3 regions of the Streptomyces sp. NPDC002130 genome follow, and region 2 is predicted to be linked to each of the others. Evidence: riboswitches for the same ligand, from Rfam matches in the RefSeq annotation. Region 2 holds a riboswitch; each other region holds the start of a gene.
The links. A riboswitch is a leader RNA that binds a small molecule or an ion and turns the genes downstream of it on or off. The one in region 2 is predicted to bind cyclic di-AMP.

Region 1 (7,720 bases), on a different contig from region 2:
CGCAGGAACACCGTTCCGCGCCGCCCCTCGGCCTCCGCGGTGAGGAGCACCGCCCAGAGCAGCATGGCGAGCGCCAGCAGCGCCTCGGCCAGGGGCTGCTGCCCGGCCGCGGAGAAGCCCGTGCCCAGGACCGCGGCCGCCGCCACGGTGGTGAGCGCGGCCGGTGTCTCCACCCGCCACTCGCCCCGCGTCCGCTGGGCGAGGCCCGCGGCCGCCGCCAGCCAGGCCGCGCAGGCCAGGGCCAGGGCGATGCGGGCGAGGACCGCGTACCCCGCCGAGTCGAGACCGACCGACATGCTGCCGGTCGCCAGCGCATACGTCGCCCACCAGGTGGCAAACGGGGAGGGACCGGACATAGCGCCGATGCTAGAGAGCGGTGCGCGCGTTACGAGAGGGGCACGCGCGCGTGCCCCTCAAAAACCTGACGCGACCTCTTTGCCCGCAGGCTTCACTCAGGCCGGGCGCACCACGCTGTGGATCGCCGACTCGCCGTCGTAGTAGATCGACTCCTCGCGCACGTACGTGCCGGGCTTCGGCGCGTGGATCATCATGCCGTTGCCGATGTAGATCCCTACGTGGGTGACGTCGTCGTAGAAGAAGACGAGGTCACCGGGTTGCGCCTGGGAGAGCGGGACCGTGCTGCCGGCATTGACCTGGTCGTAGGTCGTGCGGGGCAGGGTGACGCCCGCGGCCTTCCAGGCGGCCTGGGTGAGGCCGGAGCAGTCGTAGGAGCCGGGGCCGACGGCGCCCCACACGTACGGCTTGCCGATCTGGGCGCGGGCGAAGGCGAGCGCCTTGTCGGCCTTGGTCGCGTACGAGGAGTCGGCCGGGGCCGTCGAGGAGGACGAGCCGGAGCCCGACGGCCCCGTCGATCCGGACGTGGAGGACGCGCCGTCCTGCTGCCGGGCGGCCTCCTCCTGCGCCTTCTGCTGCGCGGCCTGCTGCCGGGCCAGCTCGTCGGCCTTGCGGGCGGCCTCCGCCCGCTTCTCCTTCTCGATGGCCGCGAGCCGGGCCTTCTCCTCGGCGGTCAGCTTCGTCATCAGCTCGCGCGCGTCGGCGAGCTTGCGCTGGACGGTGGCCTTGGCCGTCTTCAGGTCACCCTGCGAATCGGTGAGCGTCTCGAGGCTCTCGGTGGCCTCCTGGCGCTTCTTCATCGTCTCGGACTGCTGCGTGACGTAGTCGTCGACCGCGACCTTCTGACGGCCGGTCATCCGGTCCATCAGCTGGGTCTGGTCGAAGTAGTCCTGCGGGGTGTCCGCGAGCAGGAACGTCGCCGTGTCCGGGGCGGCGGCACCGGTGCGGTACTGGGCGGAGGCGAAGGAACCCAGCTCCTCGCGTGCCTCGTTGAGCTTCTGGGTGCGCTGGGCGACATCGTCGAGGAGGGTGTCGACGCGCTTGCGCTGCTTCGCGGTCTTCTCCTTGGCCGCGTTGTACTTGTCGGTCGCCGACTCGGCCTGGCGGTACAGGTCGTCGACCTTCTTCTCGACTTCCTCCAGGCTGGGCTTGTCGTCGGCCTCGGGGGCGGCGTTGGCCGACTGGGACAGCAGGGCCACGGAGGTGAGGGCCGCCGTTGCGAGGGCGGGGGTCCGTATGCCTGCCATGCGCGTACCCGTAGGACGCGACTTGCGGTGCGACGCCAAGGGAGGCGACTCCTTCCATGTTCCGCCTACCGGGTTAGCTGTCGGGTTCGGGCGGGTGGTTCGGAAGGTTTGCCCTACGGCCTTCTCCGCACAGGAGTCGGGCCGATTCACCCCAGGTTCACGGTTGGGTCCCCGGCTCCGGCTGCCGCTGCGGCACACCGGACTCGGCGGAGGCCGCGCGGCCCGGCGACGTTCGCCGGTGGGGGTCATGCGGCCTGGTCGCACCGTAGCCAACTCGTGTGGCCCCTGTGAAGGTTGATGGGTGATATGCCCGATACATTTTCGTGACCTTATTCCCGAGCGTTGCCGAGAGTGAACGATCAAGGGGGATTGGGCGGGAAAAGTCCCTACATGCCGGGTGTGTAGCAGGGCGTGATCGCGCCGTCATGGAGGGCGACAACGCGCCGCCGGGCGGTCGGCGGGACCCCGGGCGCGCGGCGATGTTCTCAGGGCGGCGGCGGGCTGTCAGTGGGGCGCCCTAGACTCGGAGAGCGATGAGCAGCCTCTTTGACGACAGCTTCCTGGCGAACCTCCAGGCCCAGCGGGGCCCCGCGGACGAGCCCCCGCCGCCACCCGAGGACGATCACGTTCCGGAGCCGATCCCGGACGATCTGTTCGGCGGGAAGTTCGACGCGCCCCCGGACCGGGACGCCTACTACCGGGACGGAGCCCCCCGCCCGGTGGTGGACACAGCCGCCCTCCTGGAGGGGCTGAACGACAACCAGCGCGCCGCCGTCGTCCACTCCGGCTCCCCGCTGCTCATCGTGGCCGGCGCCGGCTCCGGCAAGACCCGTGTGCTCACGCATCGCATCGCCCACCTGCTCGCCGAGCGGGACGTGCACCCGGGCCAGATCCTCGCGATCACCTTCACCAACAAGGCCGCCGGCGAGATGAAGGAGCGCGTGGAGCAGCTCGTCGGCCCGCGTGCGAACGCCATGTGGGTCATGACCTTCCACAGCGCGTGCGTGCGCATCCTCAGGCGCGAGAGCAAGAAGCTCGGCTTCACCTCGTCCTTCTCGATCTACGACGCCGCCGACTCCAAGCGCCTGATGGCCCTGGTCTGCCGCGACCTCGACCTCGACCCCAAGCGCTTCCCGCCGAAGTCCTTCAGCGCCAAGATCAGCAACCTGAAGAACGAGCTGATCGACGAGGAGGACTTCGCGGCCCAGGCCACCGACGGGTTCGAGAAGACCCTCGCCCAGGCCTACGCCATGTACCAGTCGCGGCTGCGCGAGGCGAACGCCCTCGACTTCGACGACCTGATCATGACGACGGTCAACCTGCTGCGCGCCTTCCCGGACGTCGCCGAGCACTACCGCCGCCGCTTCCGGCACGTCCTGGTGGACGAGTACCAGGACACCAACCACGCGCAGTACGCCCTCGTCCGCGAGCTGGTCGGCACCTCGGAACACCCCGTCGACGTGCCGCCCGAGGCCGAGATCCCGCCCGCCGAGCTCTGCGTGGTGGGTGACGCCGACCAGTCGATCTACGCCTTCCGCGGCGCGACGATCCGCAACATCCTCCAGTTCGAGGAGGACTACCCGGACGCGACGACGATCCTGCTGGAGCAGAACTACCGCTCGACGCAGACGATCCTCAGCGCCGCCAACGCCGTCATCGAGCGCAACGAGTCCCGCCGGCCCAAGAACCTGTGGACCAACGCCGGCTCCGGCGCCCGGATCACCGGCTACGTCGCCGACACCGAGCACGACGAGGCGCAGTTCGTCGCCGACGAGATAGACCGCCTCACGGACGCCGGAGAGGCCAAGGCCGGCGACGTCGCCGTCTTCTACCGCACCAACGCCCAGTCCCGTGTCTTCGAAGAGGTCTTCATCCGCGTCGGCCTGCCCTACAAGGTCGTCGGCGGTGTCCGCTTCTACGAGCGCAAGGAGGTCCGGGACGTCCTGGCCTACCTGCGCGTCCTGTCCAACCCCGAGGACTCGGTACCGCTGCGCCGGATCCTCAACGTCCCCAAGCGGGGCATCGGCGACCGCGCCGAGGCGATGATCGACGCCCTGTCCCAGCGGGAGAAGATCAGCTTCCCGCAGGCCCTGAAGCGCGTCGACGAGGCGTACGGCATGGCCGCGCGCTCCACCAACGCCGTCAAGCGGTTCAACACGCTGATGGAGGACCTCCGCACCGTCGTCGAGTCCGGCGCCGGACCGGCCACGGTGCTGGAGGCCGTCCTGGAACGCACCGGGTACCTCGCCGAACTGCAGGCCTCCACCGACCCGCAGGACGAGACCCGGATCGAGAACCTCCAGGAACTCGCCGCCGTCGCCATGGAGTTCGAGCAGGAGCGCGGCGAGGACGAGCAGCCTTCCCTGTCCGACTTCCTGGAGCAGGTCGCGCTGGTCGCCGACTCCGACCAGATCCCCGACGAGGAAGACGGCGACGGCGTCATCACACTGATGACCCTGCACACCGCCAAGGGCCTGGAGTTCCCGGTCGTCTTCCTGACCGGCATGGAGGACGGCGTCTTCCCGCACATGCGCGCCCTCGGCCAGACCAAGGAACTGGAGGAGGAGCGGCGCCTGGCCTACGTCGGCATCACGCGCGCGCGGGAGCGGCTGTACCTGACGCGGTCCACGCTGCGCAGCGCCTGGGGCCAACCGTCGTACAACCCGCCCTCCCGCTTCCTGGAGGAGATCCCGCCGACCCACGTGGAGTGGAAGCGGACGGGTGCGACCGCGCCCGCGTCCTCGGGGCCGGTCTCGGCGGTGGCGGCGTCGCTGTCGTCGTCCCGCTCGCGCTCGTCGGCGTCGGGTGCCTCCGGTTTCGCCACCCGCCGCACCTCCGAGAAGCCGGTGGTGTCACTGGCGGTCGGGGACCGCGTCACGCACGACCAGTTCGGGCTCGGGACCGTCGTCGCGGTCAAGGGCACGGGCGGCAACGCCGAGGCGACGATCGACTTCGGCGACACCAAGCCGAAGCGGCTGCTGCTGCGGTACGCGCCGGTGGAGAAGCTGTAGCGCCGTGAGGTGAACCGGTGGGCCCCTGCGCGCTCGGCGCGGGCGGGGGCTGCCGGGGCGTTACGCCGGGTCGATGCCGTGGCTGCGCAGCCACGGGAGCGGGTCGATCGCCGAGCCGCCGCCCGGGCGCACCTCGAAGTGCAGGTGCGGACCGGTGGAGTTGCCGGAGTTGCCGGAGCGCGCGATGGGATCGCCGGCCTTCACGGTCGTACCCGAGGGCACCGTGTAGGTGGAGAGGTGGCAGTACCACGTCTCCGTGCCGTCCTTCGCGGTCAGGATCAGCATGTTGCCGTACGCGCTGTTCCACTGCGTGCGGACGGTGCCGTCGGTCGCGGCCATCACGGTCGTGCCGTACGAGACGGGGAAGTCGATGCCGGTGTGCAGGGACATCCAGTTGATGCCGGACTGGCCGTAGTAGGCGCTGAGTCCGTGCCGGGCGACCGGCAGGGCGAACTTGGGGCGCAGCCGCTCCTTGCGGGCCGCCTCCTCCGCAGCGCGCTTCTTCTCGGCCGCCTGCTGGGCCTTGAGGTCGATGCGCTCCTGCGTGCGGCTGGCCCGGTCGGCGAAGTCGTCGGCGCCGGCGGAGAGGCTCTGCAGCTGCGTGTCCAGCTTGTTGTTGGCCGCGGCCGGCTTGACCGGCTGCGCGTCCGCCGCGGTCGTCTGCGCTTCGGCGGCACTGTCGTCGGAGAGGGCGCCGACGGATGCGGCGGCGATCCCGGCGACACCCATCACGCACGCCGAGGGCACCGCGATGGTCATCAGCGCCGAGCGCTTGGGGGGCGTGCGGCGGCGGGAGCGGGAGCCGGCGCGCGAGGCCGCCCGCGAGGACGGGGCCGGGGTGACGTCCTCCTGGCCGTCCAGGAGCGGGGTGACGACGGGCAGTTCGCCGGTGGTGGCCGGCTCGCCGCCGTCCGCGTCGGGGGCGGGGTAGCCGGCTTCGGCGGCATCGTCGTACGCGACCTGGTCGAAGGCCGCGGTCTCGTGCTGGTCGAAGGTTTCGGCAGGGTGCTCGTAGGCGTCGGGAGCAGGTGCGGCGGTGCCGTCGGAGTTCCACTGCGTCGCGTCGTAGGCGCCTGTGTCGAAGGTCTGCGTGCCCCACTCCCACTGCTGGGTGTGGTCGGCCGGGTTGCCGGACTGGTCGGGCTGGAGCCAGGGGCCGGTCTCCCACTGCCCGGTGGCGTCGGGGGAGGGGGCCTGGGACGGGATGGCCGACATCGGCTGCTGCCCGGCCGTCCAGGAGGTCGTGTCGTAGACGCCGGTGTCGTAGGCGGCGTGGTGCTGGGCCGCGTATGCGTCGTAGTGCACGTTCTCGTGCGTGCCCGTGGGCCAGTGGCCGGTGTCGTACGTGCCCGAGTCGTGACCGCTGCCCGGCATGTCGCCGAAGAGGGGGTCGGTCGCGAAGCTCGCGGTGGCGTGCCCGGTGGCGTCGAATCCGGTGGCGGTGTGGTCGCCGTACGTGGTGAAGTCGCCGTACTGGGCTTCCTGGGTGTTGTACGACGCGTAGTGCGCGGAGGCGGCGTCGGAAGCCGGAGCCGGGGTCATGGTCCCCGACGGGTGACGGTCGTTCACCAACTTCTCTTTCGCCTCGACAACAGGGGCTGCCAGAGCAGTGCGGCGACTGTACCCGGCGGTACGCGGGCACGACAATCTTCGGCAGGTTTCGCGTGCGCAGGAAACGGGCATTCGGCCGTGTTTTGGCGGACGGCGGGCACGGGTTTGGCCCTGTGTTCGAAGTTTGTTCGAGGTTGATCGGTGCTGTGGCGTCGAGTGACCGCTGTATGACGAGTCTCAGGCGACTGTCAGATCGTCGGTGTGTTCGGCGGACGGTTCACCCGGGAGGGCCGTGTCGAGAACCTGCCGCACGCCGTTGGCGACGGCGGGGTGCACGGGCAGGGCGAGATGGCCGATGCCGGTCACGCGCACGTTCTGGGCCATCAGATCGGGATGGTCGATGCAGGCCGTCTCCAGCGGGTCCATCACATGGTCCAGATCGCTCCAGAAGCTGACGAAGTGCGTACGGCAGTCAGGGGCGGGCGCACTGAGCTCCTCGAGCACCGGTGAGCCGGGGCGCATCTGGCGCACGATGGGGTGCGCGTTCGCGAAGGGCACCACCCGGGTTCCCGAGTGCGGCGTGCCGAGCGTGACAAGAGTCCGCACATGCCTGTCACCGCCGAGGCGCTGCACGTAGTAACGCGCTATCAGGCCGCCCAGGCTGTGCCCGACGATGTCGATCTGACGGGCCCCCGTGCGCTCGCAGAGCTCCTCGACGCGCCGGCCGAGCAGTTCGGCGGCGGCGCGTATGTCGCAGGTCAGCGGCGAGTAGTTGAGGGACTCGATCTGCTGCCTGCCGTGCTGGGCGAGGCTGCGGCGCAGCAGGACGAAGACCGAGCGGTTGTCGATGAAGCCGTGCAGCAGGAGGACCGGTGGCTTGGCCTGCGTGGGCAGTTGGGCGGCGCCGTCCGCGGGCAGCGCCGGGACGGGAGCGCGCCGCTCCTGGGTGATGCCGGACGGATAGAGAAGGAGATGCCCGGCCAGGATCGCGATCTCCAGGGCGGTGGCCTTCAGGAGGGCCAGGGACAGTCCCGCCAGCCGGCCCGGCAGCAGGCGCTCGCAGAGCGGAAGAAGGGGCAGAGCAGCCCTGGTGACCTTCATGGCCGACCTCCTGTCGGCACGCGGCAGGACGGCTCCGCCCCCCGTGTGCCCTCGTGGAAAGCAGCTGCGAAGACGGCCGGCCATGACCGCGGGAGCGGCGTGAGCCGCGTGAGCTGCGGGGGCAGAGCACGGCGTGTGGCGTGTGTGACGCCGGTGGTGCGACGGGGGTCCCCGATCGGTGGGGTGACGAGGCTCCCCGCCGGTGCGCCGTGTCTGCCTTGCGTGCTGTGTGTGCGGTGCTTGCCCTGCGTGCCTTCGCCGAGGTGTCCTGCCGCCGCGGTGCGTGGATGACGCGGCGGGACGGCGACCTCGATGCGGCTCCCCTTGCGCTTGTCCCATCGTGTGATTTCCCCCTCGGTATCCACCGCGAAACTGCCGGTTGCGGGATCCTGGAGATAACGTTCGTTCACTTGCCCGGACGTTTCGGGGCGGGATGTCCGTGCGGTGCGGCGTGTA
Region 2 (7,720 bases):
CCGGCCCCGGTGGCCGGGTCGAAGCCGCCGACCGAACGCAGCACCGCCGTACGGAACGCCATGTTCGCGCCCGAGCCGAACCGCCCGGCCGTGAACGGGAACAGCGGCTCGTCGCCCGGCGGGTGCGCCGGGTCGTACGTCCTTGGAGTGAAGCCTTTCGCGAAGCCGCCGTGGCTCTCCAGCAGCACCTGGGCCGGGGTGGTCAGCCGCGCCGGCAGGATCAGCCCCGTGCTGCACCCGAGCCCGGGGTCGGCGGCGAAGGGCTCGGTCAGCTCGGACAGCCAGCGCGGATCGGCGACCACGTCGTCGTCGGTGAAGGCGACCACCTCGCCGCGCACGGCGTGCAGCCCGGCGTTGTGGGCGGCTGCGAGCCCCGGAACGGGCTCACAGACGTACCGCACCCGCTCGGCGTACTTCCGCTCGACCAGCTCCCGCGTCTCGCCCGTGACGGGCGCGTTGTCGACGACGACGATCTCGAACCGCGGATGGTCCTGCGCCAGCAGCGAGTCCAGCGCCCGGGCCAGCTGCCCGGCCCGCTCCCGGGTCGCGACGACGACGCTCGCGAACGGCGGCTCCCCGGGGTCGCCGAGGTCGGCCGGCCCGCATTCCGCCCGGGCCCGCTCCGCCAGCACGGCCCTCGGATCCGCCCCTTCCGGCACCCGCCCGAGCAGCGTCCCCACGGGCCGGCCACCTCTCCGGACCAGCACGAACACCTCTCCGTGCGTCACGGGCGGACTCCCCGGGCCGGGTCTGAGCACCGCCTCGTCACCGTCGAGGTCCAGCTCGGCGACCTGCACCGCCCCGATGTCCAGGAACCGCCGTATCTCCTCCTGCGCACGCACCGAACGGGCCATGCGCCCACCCCCCTCGTGTCTCAGGTACGGCGCAGCCGAGCCGCGCCCTTCAGCGTCCGCGCGGCCAGCGACGCGAGCTGCGGCCTGCCGCGGACGAAGCTGTGCGCGCGGCGTGCCGGCTCGCGGCTCAGCCAGTGCAGCGCCGCGCCCACCCCCGGACGGGTCACCGCACCCTCGTACACGGGCAGTTCGCCCGTCTTCAGCGCGTCCTTGTACTCGGCCGCTCCCCGCCCCAGGTCGAGCGTGCCGATACCGGCGGCGGCCGCCGCCTCGGCCATGCGCAGGTGCAGCACCAGACCCGGCGAGAACTTCGCGAACTCCGGGTCGTAGGCCGGGAACCAGCAGGCCAGCACGGAGGCCGAACGCAGCCCGAAGTGCGCGGCGACGGGCCGCTCACCGGCGTACAGCACGGACAGCGTGCCGCTGCACTCCGGCACCCGGGTCCGGGCCAGTCGCCCGACGAGCCGGGTGATCCACTCCTGGGCGAACCGGTCCCGTCGGCCGGTCCTGCGGTACTGCGCGGACTTCCACTCCATGAGCGTGCGCAGCGCGGCCGGTTCGCGTTCGTCGAACACGAACCGCAGCTCACCGGCCTGCCGGCCCAGCCTGCGCTCCTTGGCCAGGGTCGTCTTCAAGAACTTCGGCGACTGCGCGCGCAGCACCGACTCGTACGTCTCGTAGCCCTTCTCCACGTCGATGACGTAGGTGGCGTGCTCCTCGGCCGCGTACCGGACGAACAGCCGTTGCTCGGCCTCCAGATTGTCGAAGGCGAAGCTCGACACCGAGCAGGCCTTCAGCAGTTCGCCCGTTTCCAGGTCCAGGCCCGGCCGCAGGATCGCGCCCTGCGCGTCCGAGACGCCCAGCCCGATCGCCCGGCCCTGCCCCAACGGGCCCCGCTCATAGGGCAGGAAGCCGGCCGGCTCCGGCCCCTCGTACACCACCGCGATCCGGGCCCCCGGCCGGAACAGGCCGACGGCTTCGGTGAACTCCGGCTCCATGAAAGGGTTGCGCGGTGCCTCCGAGGCGGCGCGCAGCGCACGCCAGCGCTCCCTCTCCCCTTCGCCGAGCTCCCCGGGCCCAGCCACGCGAATGCGCCCACTGCTCAACCCGACCCCCCGATCAAGTCCCCCCTGGACACTTGGAAGGTACCGCTCTATGCGGCCCCACGGGTAGGTAGCGGAGCATGTTGTTGCCAACCGGTGCAGAGGCCTTCAACCGGGCAATCGGTGTCCGTCGCGCGATGGTCGGCGTCCACCGTGCGATGAAACGAAGGGGCGCACTGTCCGTATTCTCTGATCATGGCCGCACCCATCGCATATTCACTCATCGCCACCGATCTGGACGGGACGCTGCTGCGCGGCGACGACACCCTGTCCGACCGGTCTCTCGCCGCGCTCGCGCGGGTGGCGGACGCCGGTGCCCAGCACCTCGTGGTGACGGGCCGGCCGGCGCCGAGAGTGCGGCCGCTCCTGGACGACCTCGGCTGCACGGGGCTCGCGGTGTGCGGGCAGGGCGCGCAGGTGTACGACGCCGGCGCGGACCGGCTGCTGTGGTCCATCACCCTGGACCGGGAGCTGGCGGAGACCGCCCTCGGCAAGATCGAGGCCGAGGTGGGGCAGGTGTACGCGGCGGTCGACCAGGACGGGGTCGACGGGCTCACGCTGATTGAGCCGGGCTATCTGATGCCGCACCCGACCCTGCCCGCGGTCCGGGTCGAGCGGCGCGAGCAGCTGTGGGGCGAGCCCATCAGCAAGGTGCTGCTGCGCCACCCCTACCTGACGGACGACGAGCTGGCGGCGACGGCCCGCTCGGTGGTCGGCTCACTGGCGACGGTGACGATGTCGGGGCCCGGCACGGTCGAGCTCCAGCCGTGCGGGATCACCAAGGCGACGGGCCTGGCGCTGGCCGCCGAGCACTTGGGGCTGCGGCCGGCGGACACCATCGCCTTCGGCGACATGCCCAACGACATCCCGATGTTCGACTGGGCCGGCCACGGCGTCGCGATGGCCAACGCCCATCCCGAACTCAAGGCCGTGGCCGACGAGGTCACCCTGTCGAACGAGGACGACGGCATCGCCGTCGTCCTCGAACGACTGCTGGGCGGGGCGGCTCAGTACGGGCCGTTGACGTTGTCGATCGAGCCGTAGCGGTCGGCCGCGTAGTTGCAGGCCGCGGTGATGTTGGCGACCGGGTCGTACGGGTCCCACGACGTGCCGTCCACGTGGTAGGCCTGGAAGGTCGGGTCGATGGTCTGGAGCAGACCCTTGGACGGGGTGCCCTTGGCGGCGTTGGAGTCCCAGTTGTTGATTGCCAGCGGGTTGCCGGACGACTCGCGCATGATGTTGCGGTAGATGCCGTCGTAGGACCCGGGGATCCCCTTCTGCGCCATGATGTCCAGCGCCTCGCGGATCCACCCGTCGAGGTTGTCCGGGTAGGTCTTCGCGGACGCCTGGGTGGCCTGGGTGACGCCGCCGGCGGGCTTCGCCGCGGGCTTGGCGGGGGCGGACGACTTGGTCGCCGTCTTCTTGGGCGCGACCGCCTTGGTGGTCTTCACCTTGAGCTTCAGACCCGGGTGGATCAGCTTCGGGTCGTCGCCGACGGCGGCGCGGTTGTCCTTGTAGAGCTGCTTCCAGCCGCCCGAGACGTCGTACTTGTCCGCGATGCGGGCCAGCGAGTCGCCCTTGACCACGGTGTACGTGAGGGACTTGGCGGGCTGGGCCGCCCGCGGCACGGACTGTGCGGCGACGGGGGCGCTCTGGGGTTCGGCGGCGCTCGCGTGCGTGGCGCCGAGGAGCGGCAGGGTGAGTGCTGCTCCGCCGGTTCCGGCGGCGATGATGCCTCGGGTCAGCGGGTTGGTTCTGGGGCGACGGTGCTTGCCTCGTCCGGCCATGGTGATGTTCCTCTCCGGCGCCTGCGAGGTGAGCTGTCGGGTTCGGGCCGGGAGGTGCCCGGCCGCGTACGGCACCATGTGCCGTACGCGGCTTCACCCCGAGCCGTGCCGCTGTGCGGACCGGCGACTTACCTGGGTCCCCCGCTCCTGCCACGCGTGAGTGAGTCGGTTCTGTGGGGAGTCCGGGCGGCGGCAGGATTAGGCGTCCGCCGGACAGGGCCGGAACGTATGCGAGAGCACATGTCGGGAACAAGCGCCTCAGTCACATATCGCGCGGTTGACCTTGGTCGGGGGCGTTTGGGTGACTTGATCCTTTGCGACAGCCAACGCTCAACTGGCTTTCGGGGGAAGGCCGTACGGGCCGGTGTGGGGGCGGGGCGGAAAAGGGGAAGAAGTGATTCAACTCACTGATCACGAGCCCGTGGGGCAATTTCCGCCAAGGGGAATTAAATGACCCATCACGGCAAATCGTGCATAACTCGCTACCCCTGGGTAAGTCGATAAATATCTGTTCTTATAGGTTGATCGAAAACATAGCGGTCGTGATCGCATACCACCCGGCCTGTAACCATGGGCGCTGGCGGTGATCGAAACGTGACCGGATACGCTGACTCGAGTGAGGGCAGCGACCTATCGACAATCCGCGTAATCACCGGCAGACACAGCAGACAGGAGACCCCTCGTGACCGACGTCGGGCCGTTCGGGCTGAGCGTGCGGGACCAGGCTCTGGAAGCCGACGTCCAGGCCGGATTGACGGCTGTCGAGGAAGGCTTGCTCGAGGCCACCAAGAGTGAGGTGCCCTTCATCACGGAGGCCGCCCAGCATCTGGTGCGGGCCGGCGGCAAGCGGTTCCGCCCGCTGCTCGTGATGCTCTCCGCCCAGTTCGGTGACCGCCACGCGCCCGGGATCGTGCCGTCGGCCGTCGTCGTGGAGCTCACCCACCTCGCCACGCTGTACCACGACGACGTCATGGACGAGGCCGCCGTGCGGCGCGGTGTCGCGAGTGCGAACACCCGCTGGGGCAACTCCGTCGCGGTCCTCACCGGCGACTTCCTCTTCGCCCGCGCCTCGCACATCCTGGCCGACCTCGGCCCGGAGGCCGTCCGGGTGCAGGCCGAGGCGTTCGAGCGGCTGGTGACCGGCCAGATCCTGGAGACGGCCGGGCCGCAGGACGGCCGGGACCCCGTCGAGCACTACCTGGACGTGCTGGGCGGCAAGACCGGTTCGCTCATCACGGTGTCGTGCCGGTTCGGCGCGATGATGTCCGGCGCCGACGAGAGCGTCGTGCACGTGCTGACCCAGTACGGCGAGCGGCTCGGCGTCGCCTTCCAGCTCGCGGACGACGTCCTCGACATCGCCTCCGACTCCCACGAGTCCGGCAAGACCCCCGGCACCGACCTGCGCGAGGGCATCCCCACCCTGCCGGTGCTCCGGCTGCGCGAGCGCGCGGCCCGGCTCGGGCTCGCCGAGGACATCGCCCTGTGCGAGCTGCTCGACTCCGACCTCACCGACGACGACCGGCACACCGAGGCCCTGCGCCTGCTGCGCGCCCACCCGGCGCTGGAGCAGGCCCGGCGGGACACCGTCCGCTACGCCCAGGACGCCCGTGCGGCGCTGGCACCGCTGCCCGAGTGCACCGCGAAGACGGCGCTCCAGGAGCTGTGCGACGCGGTGGTGCACCGGGCCGGCTAGCCCGCCTTCCCTGTACGACCCCTACGGGTCGGGGGAGAAGCCGCCCTTCCGTGTCATACCCCAGCAGTACACGGAGTTGAGTCCGGGGTCTGACGTATCTCCCTGGCCGATTTGGTCAGATGGACACCACGGAACAACACCACTCCTCACCTGTTCGGGTGAGAATGGCGGCTCAGGGACGAGTGCGTGGACGACACGGACAGCCGCCGCCGACCACGGAGGTAGGGCACACATGGCACCGTACGCATCCGACGACAGCACGACCGCCGGAGAGGTCGACGAGCAGCGCTCCGTGCGGCGCAAAGCCGCGCGGTACATCGTCCCGGTCACGGTGGTGGGGGTGGCCGCCGCGACGATCGGGCTGGTCCCCGCGCTCGCCGACTCCGGTGACCCCGACCTCCCGAAGATCACCGCCCAGCAGCTCATCGAGAAGATCGCGAAGTCGGACGTCCAGCAGCTGTCCGGCACGGTGAGGATCAGCACGGACCTCGGCCTGCCGAACCTCGGCGGCCTGGAGTCCGGCCTGCTGTCCGGCGCCACGGGCAAGGGCGACGGCGGCTCCTCCGCCGATCCGACGGCCAAGCTCACGGAACTGGCCTCCGGCACGCACACCCTGCGCGTCGCCGCCGACGGCCCGGACAAGCAGAAGCTGTCGCTGCTGGAGAACGCCGCCGAGTACAGCGTCATCCACAACGGCAAGGACGTCTGGGGCTACGACAGCAAGTCCAACGAGGTCTACCACGGCACGTCCTCCGACAGCCCCGAGCGCGGCAAGGACCAGCGGCCGCCGGCCCTGCCGAAGGACTTCGCCGAGGAGGCCCTGAAGGCGGTCGACGACACCACGTCCGTGACCGTGGACGGCACCGCCCAGGTCGCCGGCCGGGACGCCTACAAGCTCGTCGTCAAGCCGAAGCAGTCCGGCTCGACGGTCGGCGCGATCACCGTCGCCGTGGACGCGAAGACCGGCATGCCGCTGAAGTTCACGCTGACCCCGGCGAGCGGCGGCGCCGCCGTCGTCGACGCGGGCTTCACCAAGGTCAGCTTCGCCAAGCCGGCCGCCTCGACGTTCGACTTCACGCCGCCCAAGGGCGCGAAGGTCACCGAGGAGAAGGACGCGGGCAAGGCCCCGCGCAAGGCCCCCGGCACGCCCTTCGACCTGGGTGAGGCGCCCAGGGCCGGGAAGGACTCCGGCAAGGGCGTCGGCGGCCACGACGGCATGAAGACCATCGGCGAGGGCTGGACCGCCATAGCCACCTTCGACACCGGCGGCGAGGGCGTGCCCTCGGGCAAGGCCGGCGGCGAGTTCGGCGGCTTCATCGACTCCCTCGGCGACAAGGTCCACGGCAAGTTCGGCTCGGGCACGGTCTTCTCCACCCGCCTGGTCAACGCCCTCGTCACGGACGACGGCAAGGTCTACGCGGGCCTGGTCACCAAGGACGCGCTCGTGAAGGCGGCCGACGCCGGCAAGTAGGTCCCGCAGCCGCACGGGACGTCGAGAGAACGAGGAAGCCGATGGGCGAGGTGTCCGCCACGGAACCGGAGCAGCGGGAGGCGCGGGACGAGGCCGGGGAACCGGTCATCGCCACCCACGCGCTCACCAAGCGCTACCGCGGCGGGCAGCTCGCCGTCGACGGCCTCGACCTGACCGTCCCGGCGGGCAGCGTCTTCGGCTTCCTCGGCCCCAACGGCTCCGGCAAGACCACCACCATCCGCATGCTGATGGGCCTCATCGAGCCCACCTCCGGCACGGCCCGGGTCCTCGGGCGGCCCATGCCCCGGGCCACCCGCGCCGTGCTGCCGCACGTCGGCGCCCTCATCGAGGGCCCGGCCCTCTACGGCTTCCTCTCCGGCCGCGACAACCTGATCCGCTACGACAGCGCCGACCCGGTCGCCGACCCGCGCACCCGTCGGGCCCGGGTCGCCTCGGCCCTGGACCGGGTGGGCCTGACGGCCGCCGCGGGCAAGAAGGCCAAGGCGTACTCCCTGGGCATGAAACAGCGTCTGGGCCTCGCGGCCGCACTGCTCCAGCCACGCCGGCTGCTCGTCCTCGACGAGCCCACCAACGGCCTCGACCCGCAGGGCATGCGCGAGATCCGCACCCTCGTCCGGGACCTGGCCTCGGACGGCACGACCGTCTTCCTCTCCTCCCACCTCCTCGACGAGATCGAGCAGGTCTGCACGCACGCGGCCGTGATGGCGCAGGGCCGGCTGATCACGCAGGGCCCGGTCGCCGAGCTGTCCGCCGGGGCGCGCGGCCGGCTGGTGGTGACCACGCCCGATCCG
Region 3 (7,720 bases), on a different contig from region 2:
GGCCCAGCGTGGTCAGGAAGGCCGCGTCCTCCCCGGTCGCATGGGCGAGGTGGCCGCTGCGAAACAGCACGCCCTGCCGCACCCGCCGTCCGTCCACGGTCGGAAGCCCGCCCACGTCACGGAAGTTGCGCACTCCGGCCAGCTCGGGCTCGGTCGACGGGACCTGCTGTGTCACGAGGGCTCCTCCCCTTCGGCGCCGCCGGCGCGGCTCGTCGACGGGCGTCTCTCGACGATACGACATGCCTGCCTGGGGCAATGAGTTGTCCACAGGCGTTGCCCGGAGGCCCCACAGCCCCTGATGATGTTGCCGCCTGGTCGCACCTGGTCGGGCTTGTTCGAATATGTGAGGGCATGATGCTGGACATCTCCGAAGACGGTCGTACATGGGTGCTCTCCGGGCCGGCCAGCAGCTACGCCGTCCATGTCACCGACCGGGACGAGCTGCTGCACCTGCACTGGGGCCCCCGTATCGGCCTGGCCGACGCCGAGGCCCTCGCCGTCCGGCCGCTGCCGGACTACTGGCCCTTCGAGTCCCCGCTCGACGGACGCGAGGAGTATCCGGTCGAAGGCGGCCCCCGCTTCGTCCGCCCCGCCCTGTCCGTACGCACGGCCGAGCGGCGCGGCACCGAGTGGGCTTACGAGGGGCACGACGCCGAGGACGGCGAGCTGAGACTCCGGTTCCGTGACGGCGACCTGGCCGTCACCCTGCACTACCGGATGCGCCCCTCGGCGGATGTCGTCGAGCGCTGGGTGACGCTGGACAACCAGGGGCCCGCCGTCGAGCTGCTGCGCGCCGACTCCGCCACCTGGACCCTGCCCGACCGCGACACCTGGCGTCTGTCCCAGCTGCACGGCCGCTGGGGCGCCGAGTCCCGGCTGACCCGCTCCGGACTCACCCACGGCGAGAAGGTCATCGGCAGCCGTCGCGGCCACACCTCCCACCAGCACCTGCCGTGGGTCGCCCTCGACACCGACGCCACCGAGGAGCGCGGCGAGGTCTACAGCTGCGCCCTGGGCTGGTCCGGGTCCTGGCGCATCGCCGTGGCCCAGCTCCCGGACGCGCGCGTGCAGATCACCGGCGGCGCCGGCTACGACGACTCCGGACTGCTGACGCTCGGCACCGGGGAGTCGTACACGACCCCCGTCTTCGCCGGGCTCTTCAGCGACGGCGGATTCGGCGGGGCGAGCCGCGCCTGGCACGCCTACCAGCGGGCGTACGTGATCCCGGACGCCGGCCGGGACCGGCCCGTGCTGTTCAACTCCTGGGAGGCCACCGAGTTCGACATCTCCGAGGAGCAGCAGCGGGAGCTCGCCGAGCGGGCCGCCGCCATGGGAGTCGAGCTGTTCGTGGTCGACGACGGCTGGTTCGGGGCGCGCACCAGCGACCGGGCCGGGCTCGGCGACTGGACCCCCAACCCCGACCGCTTCCCGGGCGGGCTGAAGCCGCTCGCCGACCATGTGCACGGCCTCGGGATGCAGTTCGGGATCTGGGTCGAGCCGGAGATGGTCAACCCGGACAGCGACCTGTACCGCGCGCACCCCGACTGGGTGCAGTACCAATCGGGACGAAAGCGGACGGAGTTCCGCAACCAGCTGGTACTCAATCTCGCCCGGGAGGACGTCCGGGAGTACCTGTGGGAGCAGCTCGACGGGCTCCTCTCCAGTGCGCCGATCGACTACGTGAAGTGGGACTTCAACCGCTGCTTCACCGACGCCGGCTGGCCGGACGACGCCTACCCGCAGCGGTTGTGGGTCGACCACGTGCACGGCCTGTACGCCCTGCTGGACCGGCTGCGGGCCGCCCACCCGGGGGTGGCCTTCGAGTCCTGCTCGGGCGGCGGCGGGAGGATCGACCTCGGTGTGCTGAGCCGCACGGACCAGGTGTGGACCTCGGACAACACCGACCCCCTCGACCGGCTCGCCATCCAGCACGGCTTCAGTCAGATCCATCCGGCCCGGGTCATGGCCGCCTGGGTCACCGACAGCCCGAACGCCATGCTCAACCACCGGGCCAGCTCGCTGCGGTTCCGGTTCGTCAGCGCCATGGCCGGGGTGCTCGGGGTCGGCGGCGACCTCACGAAGTGGACGCCGGAGGAGCTCGCCGAGGCGGCGCAGTGGGTGGGGCTCTACAAGGAGATCCGGCCCGTGGTGCAGCGCGGCGACCAGTACCGGCTGCGGCCTCCGGAGGGCGGGCTGAGCGCCGTCCAGTACGTCCTCGGCGAGGAGACCGTCGTCTTCGCCTGGCTCCAGGCGCAGCGCTACGGCGAGCCCGTTCCGACGCTCCGGCTGCGCGGCCTTGACCCGACAGAATCGTATGAATGCCCTGAAACGGGCGAAGTTCACCGAGGGGCCGTGCTGCTTCACCATGGACTGCGGGTCGGTTTGCGCGGGGATCTGGACGCCGCGATCGTCCGCCTTAAGCGGAAGTAGTCATTGTGTCCGAATAGGGAATTTTAGCCGCTTAGGGATAACGTGCCCCGATCGTAAAGGAGATGAGGTCGGGGTGCGTGACCATCGTCATATTCGTGACGATGTGCTGTCGCCATGTTCACGTAATCTCCGTAATTTTCAGGGCCATTGAGTGGAGCGGGGGATCGGTGATCCACGCTCGGTGACGGCATATGTGGCGACGCGTCAAGAAAAACACCGTCACAGGCAACCGCAAGCTTGTCCTATTGCGTCGTGGTCGCTTACGTTCCACACCAATCCGGACGGACGCCTAATCCTGCCGCCGCCCGGAGCCCGCACACACTGACCCGACGTACGGCAGGAGCGGGGGACCCACAGGTAAGACGCCTGTTCCGGTTCCCGGAACGGCTTGGGGTTAAGCCGCGCCACGGCGCGGCCGGGCATCTCCAGCCCGCACCCGACAGCTCACCTCGCAGGCGACGGAGAGGAATTCGCCATGCCCGCGAAGGGTAAGCACCGCCGCCCCAAGACCCAGCGTTTCACCCGCTCCATCGCCGTCGCCGGAACCGGCGGGGCCGCCCTCGCCCTGCCGCTCATGGGGGCCGCCGGCGCTCACGCCGCGACCCCGCAGTCGGCTCCGGAAAAGGCCGTCCAGTCCGCTCCGGCCGCCGAGAAGAAGGCCGCAGGAAAGGCCAACGGCGCCAGCACGTACACCGTGAAGGCCGGCGACTACCTCGCGAAGATCGCCGACGACCAGAACGTCAGCGGCGGCTGGAAGAAGCTCTACGCGGACAACCGTGACGCCGTCGGCTCCGACCCGTCGCTGATCCACCCGGGCCTGAAGCTGTCGATCGGCAAGAAGGCCGCGAGCGCGCCGAAGTCCTCGGCCCCGTCCGCGCCGAAGGCCTCTGCCCCGAAGGCCTCGGCCCCGAAGCCGTCCGCCGCCGATTCGGCCCCGAAGGCCGAGACCGCCGCGAAGCCGGCCGCCGCCAAGCCCGCCGCCGAGAGCAACGCCGGCGGGTACGCCCTCCCGGTGGACGGTGCCACCGTCGGCACCCCGTACCGCATGTCCGGCAGCATGTGGTCCAGCGGCTACCACACCGGTGTCGACTTCGTCGTCCCGACCGGCACCTCCCTCAAGGCCGTCGGCGCGGGCACGGTCGTCTCCGCCGGCTGGGGCGGCGCCTACGGCAACCAGGTCGTCATCAAGCTGAACGACGGCTACTACGCCCAGTACGCCCACCTGTCCCAGCTCTCCGTGTCGGCCGGCCAGACCGTGACCGCCGGGCAGCAGGTCGGCCTGTCGGGCGCCACCGGCAACGTGACCGGACCGCACCTGCACTTCGAGATCCGCACCACGCCGGACTACGGCTCGGACGTGGACCCGGTCGCCTTCCTGCGCTCGCACGGCGTCTCCGTCGGCTGACCCACCGCACGACCACCTGCCTGACACGCGACCGAAGGCCGGACCCCGATCCCCGGGTCCGGCCTTCGGTGTGAGCGCGTGCCGTCGCTCGCCCCAAGGGATCGACAGGCGGCGGCAGTTGGGACAGAGTGATCACGGCCGGAGTGCAAGCGCTTTCCAGAGCCTTCCCGGCGGATCCCGAGGAGTGGTGTCACCGTGCCGACCACCCGCAGAGCGTTCGGAGCCCTGGCCGCCGGAGCCGCCCTGGCGGCCCTCGCCCCCACGGCCCCCGCGCACGCCGCGTCCCCGCACCGCCGTCTCATCGCACGCGACGACTTCTGCCACGGGCTCGGGCAATGGGCGGCCGAACTCCAGGACGGCGGCACCGTCACCGCCTCACGCGGCACACTGGAGATCGACGTACCGAGCGGCGCGACCGTGTGGTTCAGGCAGCGGCTCGAGGGGCCCTACGTGCTCGAATACACCGCGACCCCCGTCTCCGAGGGCGGCGTCAACGACCGGGTCTCGGACCTCAACAACTTCTGGAACGCGACCGACGTGCGCTCGCCGGACGACCTCTTCGCGACACCGCGCGGCGGAGCCCTCGACGAGTACGACCACCTCACGACGTACTACGCGGGCTACGGTGCCAACTACAACACCACGACCCGGCTGCGCCGCTACGTCGGCGAACCCGGCGTCCGTCCCCTGGTCTTCGACTACACCGAGCCGCTGCTGGTGCCGGGCGAGCCGAACCGGGTGCGGATCGTGTCCGACGGTTCCATGGTCCGATGGTGGAACAACGGGCGGCTCGTCTTCGACCACACCGATCCGCAGCCCTACACCGGTGGCCATTTCGCCTTCCGGACCGTCTGGAGCCACTTCCGGATCAGTGGATTCCGGGTCTGGCGGCTCACCCCGAAACATCCCTGACAAGCGGGGTATTCCGGAGTTGGCGAACACTTTAGGAGTGGCTTATATCACCGCCCGTCAACCCTTTCCTACGGTCGCGTAGGTCACATTCGAAGGTGAATCATGGGCTGCTGTGGCAGACGATTCGAAGAGTGACAGCAAAGCAGTGATCGGGTCGTACGTGGCGGTGGGGGACAGCTTCACCGAGGGCGTCGGCGACCCCGGCCCCGACGGGGCGTTCGTCGGCTGGGCCGACCGGTTCGCGGTCCTGCTCGCCGACCGCAGGCCCGAGGGCGACTTCCGGTACACCAATCTCGCCGTACGCGGAAAGCTCCTCGACCAGATCGTGGCGGACCAGGTTCCGCGGGCCGTCGGCATGGCCCCGGACCTCGTCTCGTTCTGCGCCGGGGGCAACGACATCATCCGGCCCGGCACCGACCCCGACGAGGTGGCCGAGCGCTTCGAGCGGGCACTGGTCCAACTCACCGCCGTGTCCGGCACGGTGATGGTGACGACCGGGTTCGACACCCGCGGCGTGCCCGTGCTCAAGCATCTGCGCGGCAAGATCGCCACGTACAACGGACACGTCCGGGCCATCGCCGACCGGTACGGCTGCCCCGTGCTCGACCTGTGGTCCCTGCGCAGCGTGCAGGACCGCCGGGCCTGGGACGCCGACCGGTTGCACCTGTCGCCCGAGGGGCACACACGCGTGGCGCTGCGCGCGGGCCAGGTGCTCGGCCTCGACGTGCCGGCCGACCCCGAGCAGGCGTGGCCACCACTGCCACCGCGCGGCGCTCTCGACATGCGGCGTGACAACGTCGCCTGGGCACGCGAGTTCCTCGTGCCGTGGATCGGGCGCCGGCTGCGCGGGGAGTCCTCGGGCGACCATGTGACGGCCAAGGGGGTGCTGTCGCCGGACGACATCAGGATGCGGATCGCCTCGGTGGCGTGAGCGCGGCTCCTGCACGTGCGGGCCGCGCCGGGTGCGACATCGACGCGGCCCGCACGCACAGGAGTGGTGGCTTTCAGGGCGGGTCATGGTTTTCGGGTCGGCCCGACCCGGAGTGACGGTGCCGGAGCCGTGCCGGTGAGCCCGCGTGGGCCCGGCATGATCCGAAAGACACCGTCTAAGGCGTCAGCCGCTCTGCCGTCAGGCCCAACTCGCGGGTCAGTGCCTCCTCCACCCACTCCTGGGCCCGGGCGCGCGGCACCGCACCGGCGTAGGACGTCAGCTGGACGGCGAGACCGTCGAGGAGGGCGGTCAGACGCAGGGCCGTGCCGGCCGGGTCGGGGCAGCGGAACTCACCGGCGGCCACGCCCTCCGCGATGACCTCGGCGAGGGCCGCCTTCCACTGCCGGTCGAGATCCTGGGCGACCTCCCGCAGCGCCGGGTCGCGCAGCGCCGCCGCCCAGCCCTCGATCCACAGCCGCCAGCCCTTGGCCTGCCCGGTCGGGGCGTACCACCGTACGGCCGACCGCAGCCGGCGCAGCGCCGGCGAACGGCGGCCGAGCAGCTTGCGCAGATGCGCCAGGTCGCCCTCCGCGGCGTGCCGGAACGCGGCGGCGACCAGCTGCTCCTTCGAAGAGAAGTGGTAGAGGACCAGCGCGTTGCTCACGCCGAGCGCCGAGGCCACGTCGGCGATCCTGACCGCCGCCACACCCCTCGCCTCGATCTGCTCGATGGCGGCCCGCAACAGATCCCCGCGCCGCTGAGCCACACTCAACCGGACTCTCGTCACGCCGTCACCCTACCCACGGCCGCGCGGTCCCTCGACGGGGCGTTTCGGCCTGCCCGGCAGGGTCCGCGGCGACAGCCGTGAGGAGGCGGCGTGCGCCTTGTCGGAACCAGCCGTCGAGGAGACGGGCGGGGGCGTCACCGGCACCAGCCGTCCAGCAGACGGGCGGGAGCGTCACCGGAACCAGCCGAACCGCTCCGCGATCAGCGGCAGCCGGTCCGCCGCGATCGCGTGGGCGGCGGCCCGCGGCGTCGTCCCGTCGGCCAGCGCGCGGGCCAGCATCCGCTCCACGAGCGCCCGCATCGAGCGGCGGGTGTACGCGAACGCCTCCTCCGCGTCGGCGCCGATGTCCCCGAACAGCGTCCACCACCACCAGGCGTTCGTGCCCGAGTTGACCACGACGTCCGGCAGCACGGTCACCCCGCGCGCGGTCAGCAGCAGCTCCGCCTCCGGACGTACGGGCATGTTGGCCGCCTCCACGACCCAGCGGGCGGTGATCCGCTCCTGGTTCCCGGTGTCGATCGCGTACGACACGGCGGCCGGAACCAGTACCTCCGCGTCGGCCGCCAGCCAGGCGTCGCCCGGCAGTTCGCGGTCGCCGGGGCGCAGTGCGGAACGGTCCACCGTGCCGTGGGCGTCCCGAGCCGCGAGCAGCGCCTCGACGTCCAGGCCCGCCCGGTTGGCGATCGTGCCCTTGAGGTCGGCGACGGCCACGACCGTGAGCCCCGCGCGCGTGAGGAAGCGCGCGGTGGCCCCGCCCATGGTGCCGAAGCCCTGGAGGGCGACCCGGGCCCCGGTGCGCGGCACCCCGGCACGGTCCAGGGCGGCCAGGGTCGCCTCGGCCACACCGCAGCCCCCGACCAGCTCGTCCAGACCGATGCCGTCGACCTCGACCGCGAACGCGTCCCGGAGCCGCCGCCGGGCCTCGGCTTCGTCGTCGAGCAGGGGATACACGGCCTGGATCGAGGAGACCAGCCCCGCCTCGGCCGCCGCCCGGTCGACCAGGTCCTGGGTGAGTCCCAGGTCCTCGCCCGTCGTCCAGCAGCTCTCTATGTACGGCCGCATCGCGCGCAGGTACCGCACGAGCAGCGGATACGCCCCGGGGTCCCGGGGGTCGCAGTCGATGCCGCCCTTGGCGCCGCCGAGCGGGACGTAGCGGCTCGCCGGGTCGTAGTGCAGGGCCTCCTTGACGGTCATGCCGCGGGCGAGGCCGGTGACCTCGTCCAGCGTGCAGCCCGCGCGCATCCGCAGACCGCCG

Region 1: it holds a riboswitch for cyclic di-AMP, as region 2 does, so the genes downstream of both, ABT116_RS03065 (C40 family peptidase) here and ABT116_RS27025 (transglycosylase SLT domain-containing protein) in region 2, are expected to answer to the same signal.
Region 3: it holds a riboswitch for cyclic di-AMP, as region 2 does, so the genes downstream of both, ABT116_RS19355 (peptidoglycan DD-metalloendopeptidase family protein) here and ABT116_RS27025 (transglycosylase SLT domain-containing protein) in region 2, are expected to answer to the same signal.

The regions. Positions count from the first base shown of each region.
Region 1 is NZ_JBEOXI010000009.1:43,798-51,517, forward strand. It holds gene ABT116_RS03060 (SLAC1 family transporter) at 1-356, opposite strand, end outside; gene ABT116_RS03065 (C40 family peptidase) at 453-1,640, opposite strand; cyclic di-AMP (ydaO/yuaA leader) riboswitch at 1,649-1,820, opposite strand; gene pcrA (DNA helicase PcrA) at 2,135-4,612, shown strand; gene ABT116_RS03075 (M23 family metallopeptidase) at 4,673-6,181, opposite strand; gene ABT116_RS03080 (esterase/lipase family protein) at 6,401-7,264, opposite strand.
Region 2 is NZ_JBEOXI010000161.1:7,720-15,439, forward strand. It holds gene ABT116_RS27010 (glycosyltransferase) at 1-854, opposite strand, end outside; gene ABT116_RS27015 (GNAT family N-acetyltransferase) at 875-1,945, opposite strand; gene ABT116_RS27020 (HAD family hydrolase) at 2,153-3,001, shown strand; gene ABT116_RS27025 (transglycosylase SLT domain-containing protein) at 2,965-3,744, opposite strand; cyclic di-AMP (ydaO/yuaA leader) riboswitch at 3,748-3,917, opposite strand; gene ABT116_RS27030 (polyprenyl synthetase family protein) at 4,427-5,437, shown strand; gene ABT116_RS27035 (LolA family protein) at 5,670-6,908, shown strand; gene ABT116_RS27040 (ABC transporter ATP-binding protein) at 6,950-7,720, shown strand, end outside.
Region 3 is NZ_JBEOXI010000094.1:17,705-25,424, forward strand. It holds gene ABT116_RS19345 (tyrosine-protein phosphatase) at 1-175, opposite strand, end outside; gene ABT116_RS19350 (alpha-galactosidase) at 355-2,430, shown strand; cyclic di-AMP (ydaO/yuaA leader) riboswitch at 2,747-2,901, shown strand; gene ABT116_RS19355 (peptidoglycan DD-metalloendopeptidase family protein) at 2,906-3,835, shown strand; gene ABT116_RS19360 (DUF6250 domain-containing protein) at 4,031-4,747, shown strand; gene ABT116_RS19365 (SGNH/GDSL hydrolase family protein) at 4,893-5,678, shown strand; gene ABT116_RS19370 (TetR/AcrR family transcriptional regulator) at 5,854-6,465, opposite strand; gene ABT116_RS19375 (Glu/Leu/Phe/Val dehydrogenase dimerization domain-containing protein) at 6,637-7,720, opposite strand, start outside.